DNA from 2 places in the Luteimonas sp. Soil_N_1 genome. Region 2 is predicted to be linked to the other one. Evidence: predicted binding sites of a transcription regulator. Region 2 holds the regulator's gene; the other holds the start of a gene.
The links. The regulator HrcA, encoded in region 2, represses chaperone genes, less so after heat shock. The targets are predictions, from matches to a motif close to TTNGCACTCNNNNNNNNNGAGTGCNAA.

Region 1: a site for HrcA is predicted at 1,877-1,903, ahead of groES (co-chaperone GroES). Genes of this name have one in related genera too.

What each region holds. Positions count from the first base shown of each region.
Region 1 covers NZ_JBDGKS010000001.1:873,847-878,264, reverse strand. Annotated here, with positions in the region: gene groL (chaperonin GroEL) at 1-1,441, opposite strand, end outside; gene groES (co-chaperone GroES) at 1,540-1,830, opposite strand; gene AC3A4E_RS04040 (acyloxyacyl hydrolase) at 2,061-2,519, opposite strand; gene cutA (divalent-cation tolerance protein CutA) at 2,735-3,064, shown strand; gene AC3A4E_RS04030 (protein-disulfide reductase DsbD family protein) at 3,222-4,418, shown strand, end outside.
Region 2 covers NZ_JBDGKS010000001.1:1,855,782-1,860,199, reverse strand. Annotated here, with positions in the region: gene dnaK (molecular chaperone DnaK) at 1-1,285, opposite strand, end outside; gene grpE (nucleotide exchange factor GrpE) at 1,421-1,951, opposite strand; gene hrcA (heat-inducible transcriptional repressor HrcA) at 1,993-3,042, opposite strand; gene recN (DNA repair protein RecN) at 3,189-4,418, shown strand, end outside.

The sequences.
Region 1 (4,418 bases), 980 kb from region 2:
CGGCGTTGTAGCCGTAGTTGCCGGTGCCGTCCTTGACCGCGTTGAGCACGACGCTCGGCTCTTCACCGCAGTTGGTGACGATCTCGCGCAGCGGGGCTTCCATCGCGCGCAGGGCGATCTGGATGCCGTGGTTCTGGTCTTCGTTCGCGCCCTTGATCTGGCCGATGGCCTGCAGTGCACGCACCAGGGCCACGCCGCCGCCCGGGACCACGCCTTCTTCGACCGCTGCGCGCGTGGCGTGCAGGGCGTCTTCGACGCGGGCCTTCTTTTCCTTCATCTCGATCTCGGTCGACGCGCCGACCTTGATCACCGCAACGCCGCCGGCCAGCTTGGCCACGCGCTCCTGCAGCTTCTCGCGGTCGTAGTCGGACGAGGTCTCTTCGATCTGAGCCTTGATCTGCTTGATGCGCGACTCGATGCCACCGGTCTCGCCGGCGCCGTCGATGATCGTGGTGTTCTCCTTGGAGACCTGCACCTTCTTCGCACGGCCGAGATCGGCGATGGTCGCCTTCTCGAGCGACAGGCCGACTTCCTCGGAGATCACGGTGCCGCCCGTCAGGGTGGCCATGTCTTCGAGCATCGCCTTGCGACGGTCACCGAAGCCCGGCGCCTTGACGGCGACGACCTTGACGATGCCGCGGATGGTGTTGACGACCAGGGTCGCCAGCGCTTCGCCTTCGACTTCCTCGGCGACGATCAGCAGCGGCTTGCCGGCCTTGGCCACGCCCTCGAGGACGGGCAGCAGGTCACGGACGTTCGAGATCTTCTTGTCGTGCAGCAGGATGAACGGGTCATCGAGGTCCGCGGTCTGCGACTGCTGGTTGTTGACGAAGTACGGCGACAGGTAGCCGCGATCGAACTGCATGCCCTCGACGACGTCGAGTTCGTTCTCAAGACCCGAACCTTCTTCGACCGTGATCACGCCTTCCTTGCCGACCTTCTTCATCGCGTCGGCGATGATCGTGCCGATCGACTCGTCCGAGTTGGCCGAGATCGTGCCGACCTGGGCAATCGCCTTGTCGTCGGCCGTCGGCTTGGACAGGTTCTTCAGCTCGACGACGGCAGCCTTGACGGCCTGGTCGATGCCGCGCTTGAGGTCCATCGGGTTCATGCCGGCGGCGACCGCCTTCGAACCTTCGCGGATGAACGCCTGTGCCAGCACGGTCGCGGTGGTGGTGCCGTCACCGGCGTTGTCGGAAGTCTTGGACGCGACTTCCTTCACCATCTGCGCGCCCATGTTCTCGAACTTGTCGGCCAGCTCGATTTCCTTCGCGACGGACACGCCGTCCTTGGTGATCGTCGGCGCGCCGAAGCTCTTCTCGAGCACGACGTTGCGGCCCTTCGGGCCCAGGGTTGCCTTGACGGCATTGGCGAGAATGTTGACACCACGCACCATCTTGGAACGTGCGTCTTCGCCGAAGCGGATTTCCTTCGCAGCCATTGCGGTATTACCTCAGAAATGAAAGGGGGATTGGATGGCGGGCAATGCCCGCCGGGGTCGATCACGGAGTCGCGCGGACGCAGGGCGTCCGCCGCGGATCAGCCGACGATCGCGAGGACGTCGTCTTCCTTGATGATCTTGTATTCGATGCCGTCGGCCTTGTAGGCGCTGCCCGAGTACTGGCCGTAGATCACGATGTCGCCAGCCTTGACCTTCGGCGCGCGCACGCTGCCGTTGTCCAGGGCCTTGCCCTCGCCGACGGCGACGACTTCACCCTTGGTGGGCTTTTCCTTGGCGTTGTCCGGGATCAGGATGCCGCCGGCGCTCTTTTCTTCTGCCTCGACGGGCTTGACCACAACACGGTCGTACAGCGGCTTCAGGTTGCTCATGTCACCCTCTTTAAGTGATTGATTGGAAAGAAATCGTGCGCAGATTCTAGCACTCGCCCATGGCGACTGCCAGAAACGCTGGCGCACGCACCCGGCAGAACCGGGACCGGACGGGAGATGGGTACCGCAACGGGGATTACAAGGGCAGGCGGACGTTTCGACGGATCGGATGCCGTCTTGCAGGACGGCACGCCACGTCTACCGGCGTCCGGACGGGCGCCGCGCTGTCTTCAGCGGAAGCGCCAGGTCGCGAGCAGCATGGTCTCGCCGTCGTTGGGCTGCTTGATGCTGGCGTTGGAGATATGCCGGGCCAGCAGCGAGAACCGGTCCCAGCGCCAGCCGACCGTGCTCACGAACTGCGGATTGCCCGACAGCGCACTGGTACGACCGGCCTGCACACCGACGCCGAAGCCGGCGACGAATCCGTTGTCGCGTTCGTAACGGGCGCCGCCATGGAACACGCCCGCATCTTCGGACAGATCGAAACGGGTGTTGTCGCGGCCGCGGACATAGACCGCTCCGACGTCCCAGCGCAGCACACCATGCTCGGTGCGGCGCCACTCGGGCAGCCAGGCCACGCTGGCCACCAGGGTGGTCTCGTTCTCACGGGTGGCGGAGGCGCCGATGCCGACCTCGACGGGTGCGGACTGGGCAGCAACAGGAATGGCGGTACACGACAGCACGGCCATGGCGACAGCGGTAGGGATCAGGCGCATCGAACTCGTCGGGAGCCGCGGAGGGCTCGGCATATTGGAAGGGGATCGATTAATCATACCGACCAGTTCAGTAATGCGCGCGACATTTTTCTCCCACTGACGGGATGCAGCGTCCGTCCCGCGCCGCACCAGCGTGGCGACGCGCCCGTGCAGGCCTCGTGCAGGTCGGCCCGCAGTATCGTGCGTCGATGGACACCCTCGCCTGCTTCAGTACCTGCCCCGACGCCCCGACCGCCGAGCGCATCGCCCGCGCGCTTGTCGAGGCCCGGCTCGCCGCCTGCGTGAACCTGCTGTCCGGCGTGCGCTCGGTCTATCGCTGGGAGGGCGACGTGGTGGTGGACGACGAAGTCCTGCTGATGATCAAGACCACATCCGTACACCTGCCGGCATTGCGCGAGCGACTGGTCGCGCTGCATCCCCATGACGTGCCGGAGCTGATCGCCCTCCCGGTTGCCGGGGGACTGCCGGCCTACCTGCAGTGGATCGAAGAGGCGACCGCCCCTGCACCGCGCAGCTGACCCGTCCGCGCTGAACCTGCGTTCGGCATCGACGACGACGGCCTGCGATACTTGCGCGATGCGTCCGCCCGACTCCGAATCCATGGCCAGCCGCGAACACCGGCGTTCTTCTCCAGCAGACAGGACGGGCCGCGTCATCGGCTGGCTGACGGCCTGCATGCTGTTCCTCGCCTGCCTGCCGGCATGGGCACAAGGCATCGGTTTCGACGACGTGCTGCCGGTCGACGAAGCGCTCGCGGTCTCGGCCGAGGCCGTGGGCCCGGACCGGATCGAGATCCGCTGGGCGATCGCCGACGGCTATTACCTGTATCGCCATCGCATGGGCGCGCGGGTCGAGAGCGGCTTCAAGACCAATCCGCTGCAATTGCCGGCCGGCCGCAAGCACACCGACGAATTCTTTGGCGAAGTCGAGACCTACCGAGGACGGGTCACCGGCGTGCTGACCGGCGCGCCGGCCGACGGCGTCGACACGCTGCAGGTCGAAGTGAAATACCAGGGCTGCGCGGATGCGGGCATCTGCTATCCGCCGCAGACGCGCATGCTGCAGGTCGCGCTGCCTCGCGGCGCTGCGGGTGCGGCGCGCGCGCCAGCCGCGAACGATTCGGGCTTTGCCGCATTCGGCCAGGCGCTCGGCGGCAACGGCGCCGGCCGCGCGCCGACGCTCACCGGTGCGAACGATGCGCTGCCGCCCGAGCGCGCGTTCGCATTCGAGGCCATCGCGGGCGACGGCGACACGATCCTGCTGCGCTTCACCCCGGCCAAGGGCTACTACCTCTATCGCGACCGCAACCGGTTCGAGGTCCGCGGCGCCGAGGGCATCCGCGCCGGCGCACCGCGCTGGCCGGCCGGACAGGCGCATCACGATGCGCACTTCGGCGACGTCACCGTCTATTTCGACCAGGTCGACGTACCGCTGCCGCTGGTGCGCACGACGGCCGAGGCCGCGCAGGTCGAGGTCGTCGCGACCTTCCAGGGCTGCCAGGACGAGGGCATCTGCTATCCGCCGATGACCCGCTCCGTGCGCGTCGCCTTGCCGGCGGGCCGCGTGCAGACGGTGGCCGAAGCCGCGGCTGAGTTGGCGGGTGCTGCATCCACTGGCGACGCTGCCACGACTGACACGGCCGTCGATGCGAACGATGTCGCCACGTCTGAAATCCCGTCGCCTGTTGCGAGCGGCGGCAACGACGCGCTGAGCGCGCCGACTCCCGATATCGACACCCCCGACGCCAGCGCCGACAACGCATCGCGCACGCGACCGCCTGGCGCCGACTCGATCGGCCTGTTCGCCGCGCTCGGCCTGGCGTTGCTCGGCGGCGTGCTGTTGAACCTGATGCCCTGCGTGCTGCCGATCCTG
Region 2 (4,418 bases):
TGGAGAACGTCTGCGAGGCCTTGGTCGGGATCGTGGTGTTCTTCTCGATGATCTTGGTGAACACACCACCCAGGGTCTCGATGCCGAGGCTCAGCGGGGTCACGTCGAGCAGCAGCACGTCCTTGACGTCACCGGCCAGCACGCCGCCCTGCACCGCCGCGCCGATCGCAACGGCCTCGTCGGGGTTCACGTCCTTGCGCGGTTCCTTGCCGAAGAACTCGGCGACCGCCGCCTGCACCTTGGGCATGCGGGTCTGGCCACCGACGAGGATCACCTCGTTGATGTCGGACGCGCGCAGGCCTGCGTCGTTGAGCGCGGTGCGGCAGGGCTCGATCGTCTTGCGCACGAGTTCCTCGACCAGCGACTCGAGCTTGGCGCGGGTCAGCTTGATGTTGAGGTGCTTCGGGCCCGATGCGTCGGCGGTGACGTACGGCAGGTTCACTTCGGTCTGCTGCGAGCTGGAGAGCTCGATCTTCGCGCGCTCGGCCGCATCCTTCAGACGCTGCAGCGCCAACGGATCCTTGCGCAGGTCGATGCCCTGGTCCTTGTTGAACTCTTCGACCAGGTAATCGATGACGCGTGCGTCGAAGTCTTCGCCGCCGAGGAAGGTGTCGCCATTGGTGGCCAGCACTTCGAACTGCTTCTCGCCGTCGACTTCCGCGATCTCGATGATCGACACGTCGAACGTGCCGCCACCGAGGTCGTACACGGCGATCTTGCGGTCGCCGCCGGACTTGTCGAGGCCATAGGCCAGCGCGGCCGCGGTCGGCTCGTTGATGATGCGCTTGACGTCGAGACCGGCGATGCGGCCGGCGTCCTTGGTCGCCTGGCGCTGGCTGTCGTTGAAGTAGGCCGGCACCGTGATCACGGCTTCGGTGACCTTCTCGCCCAGGTAATCCTCGGCGGTCTTCTTCATCTTCTCGAGGATGCGCGCGGAGACTTCCTGCGCGGACAGGCGCTTGCCGTCACTGGTCGACACCCAGGCGTCGCCGTTGTCGTGCTCGAGGATCTTGTACGGCACCAGGCCGATGTCCTTCTGGACTTCGCCGTCCTTGAACTTGCGGCCGATCAGGCGCTTCACCGCGAAGAAGGTGTTGTGCGGATTGGTCACCGCCTGGCGCTTGGCCGACGCGCCCACCAGCACTTCGCCGTCCTTGGTATAGGCGACGACCGACGGCGTCGTGCGATCGCCCTCGCTGTTCTCGATGACCTTGGCCTTGCCGCCGTCCATGATCGCCACGCACGAGTTCGTCGTGCCGAGGTCGATGCCGATGATCTTTGCCATTGCGCTGCTTCCTCTAAAAGGTATGTGTCTGGGTGACGGCCGGAACCGTCGATGACCGTGATCTGGGGACACGCAACACAGCGTTCAAGCGGTGTGACGCATCGGAATTCGCGATCGGGCCGGGGCCCGGGGCGTTCAGTCAGCCTTGGCGACGACGACCATGGCCGGTCGCAGCAGACGCTCGTTGAGCAGGTAGCCCTTCTGGAACACCTGGGCCACCGCGCCCGGCGCCACGCCCGGCACATCGACGATGCTCATCGCCTGGTGGTGTTCGGGGTTGAACACGTCGCCCGGCGCCGGCGCCAGCGTGGCCAGGCCGTTGCTCTCGGTGGCACGGGTCAGCTCGCGCAGGGTCAACTCGACGCCGCTGCGCAGCGGATCGTTCTCCGGCGCACTGGCCAGACCGGCTTCGAGTGCATCGAACACCGGTACCAGTGCGGCCAGCAGGCGTTCGTTGGCGAAGCGGCGTGCGTTCTCGACCTCGCGGGCCAGACGCTTGCGCTGGTTCTCGAGATCGGCGCGTTCCAGCAACACCTGCGCGCGGAGCTGTTCGAGCTCGCCGCTGAGGCGCTCGACCTGGTCGGCCAGTTGCTGCTCGACCGAGGCCGCTTCCGGGCCATCGGTCTCGTGGAAATCGGGGGACTGCGAATCGTGCTGCTGGGTCATGTCGGGTTCCGGGGCGGTCGTCTGGCCGCCGACGGCACCAGCTATGGGGTCGGGGCGTCCGGATTCAAGGCCGCGCCCAGCACGCTCGCGGTCGCCTGCACCACCGGAATCACCCGCTCGTAGGCCATGCGCGTGGGGCCGATCACGCCCAGCACGCCCAGCGTGCGGCCGCCGGCGCCATAGGGCGCAGTCACCAGCGACATGCCCTCCAGCGGCGCCAGCCCGGTTTCCTCACCGATGAAGATCCGCACGCCCGGCGCGCGGATCGTGCGTTCGAGCAACTGCAGGATCTCGCGCTTGCGCGCAAACACCTCGAACAGGTCGCGCAGACGATCGAGATCCGACAGGTCCTGCACGCCGATCAGGCGGTTCTGCCCGGCCAGCAGCATGTCGTCCTCAGCAGGCACCAGCGCCTGTTCGGCGAGCTCCATGGTCTGCGACAGCAGCGCTTCCATCTCGTCGCGGGCGTTGCGCAGCTCCTCGACCAGTGCCGCCCGGATGTCGCCCAGCGGGCGCCCGGCGAACTGCTGGTTGAGATAGTTCGCCACGCGTTCCAGCTCCACGGCCTCGAAGCCGCGCCGGGTCTGGAAGATGCGGTTCTGCACTTCGTGGTCGGCGAACACGATGATGGCCATGATCCTCTGGCCATCGAGCGGCACGAAATCGATATGCCGGAACGCCAGTTGCTCGCGTCGCGGCACCGACACCACGCCGACGAAATGGGTCATCGCCGACACCAGCTCCGACGCGCTGCCCAGCAGCGACTGGTGCCCGCCTACGCCGAGTTCGCCACGCAGACGTTCGAGTTCGGGTGCACGCAGCGGCTTGACCTGCAACAGCGAGTCGACGAACACCCGGTAGCCCTGCGCCGTCGGCACGCGGCCGGCCGAGGTATGCGGCGAGACCAGCAGGCCGGATTCCTCGAGATCGGACAGGATGTTGCGGATCGTCGCCGCGCTCACATCCAGCCCTGCATGCCGCGCCAACGTCTGCGAACCGACCGGCTCCCCGTCCTGGATATGCCGGGCGATCAGTGTGCGCAGCAGCTGCCGGGCACGCGGATCGAGCGGATGGCGGGGATCGGAGGACATGCGGGCGGTATACGGTGCGCCTACCTGCGATGCAAGCGCCGCATTCTCTCGTCGTGAGACGGATGCACGTTATCTAGCGCACCATCGAATGCCGATCCAGACGCCGATCTACTCGCCCGCGACGCGCCAAGGCACAATCCGCACCCATGCTGACCCATCTCGCCATCCGCAATTTCGCCGTCGCCAGCCAGTCGGATCTGGAGTTCGGCGCAGGCCTGACCGTCATCTCCGGCGAAACCGGCGCCGGCAAGTCGCTGCTGGTCGATGCGCTGGGCTTCCTGTCGGGACAGCGCGCCGACAGCGGCATCGTGCGCCATGGCGCCGAGCGCGCCGAACTGCATGCCGAGTTCGCGCTCGACGATGCCGCGCCTGCGCTGCGCTGGCTGCGCGAGCACGAACTCGATGATGGCGACACCTGCCAGCTGCGCCGCACCCTGCGCGCCGATGGCGGCTCGCGCGCCTGGATCAATGGTCGCCCGGCGACGATCACCCAGCTCGGCGAACTGGCCGGGCATCTGGTCGAGATCCACGGCCAGCACGAACACCAGGCCCTGCTCGCCCGCGGCAGCCAGCTTGCGCTGCTCGATGCGCAGGCCGGCAATGGCGCGCTGCTCGCCGAGGTGCGTGCGACCGCGCAAGCCTGGCGCGCATTGCACGACGAGCGCGACGCGCTGGTCGGCATCGGCGATGTCGCCGAGCGTCGCGACTGGCTGCGTCATCAGCTCGACGAACTCGAAGGCGAATCGCTTGCCGCCGACGCGGTGGCCGACCTGTTCGCGAGCCATCGCCGGCACGCGAACGCGGCCGGCCTGATCCAGACCTGCGATACGGCGCTGGAGCGCATGCGCGGCGACGACGATCTCGGCCTGCCGCAGGCGCTGCAGACGCTGCGCCACGATCTGGCGCGGATGCGCGCGCACGAGCCGCGGCTGGGCGACGTCGACGCGATGCTTGATGCCGCTGCGATCCAGCTCGACGAGGCCACGTTGCTGCTGGGCCAGGTCCGCGACGATCTCGACATCGATCCCGAACAGCTGGAGACGCTGGAACAGCGCCTCGGCCGGCTGCACGAACTCGCGCGCAAGCATCGCGTGACGCCGGAAGAACTCATCGACGTGCAGACGCGCCTCGCCGGCGAGCTCGATCAACTCGACGGCGCCGGCGAACGCCTCACGCAACTCGACGGCGAGATCGAAGCCGCGATGGGCCGCTGGCGCACCGCCGCCGATCGTCTCGGCGCGGCACGTCGCAAGGCGGCCAAGGCGCTGTCGAGCGCGACCACCGCGTTGATCCACGAACTCGGCATGGGCGGCGGCGTGTTCGAAGTCGCGATCGAACCGGTCGAGACCACGCGGCCCGATCCGCAGGGCGCCGAG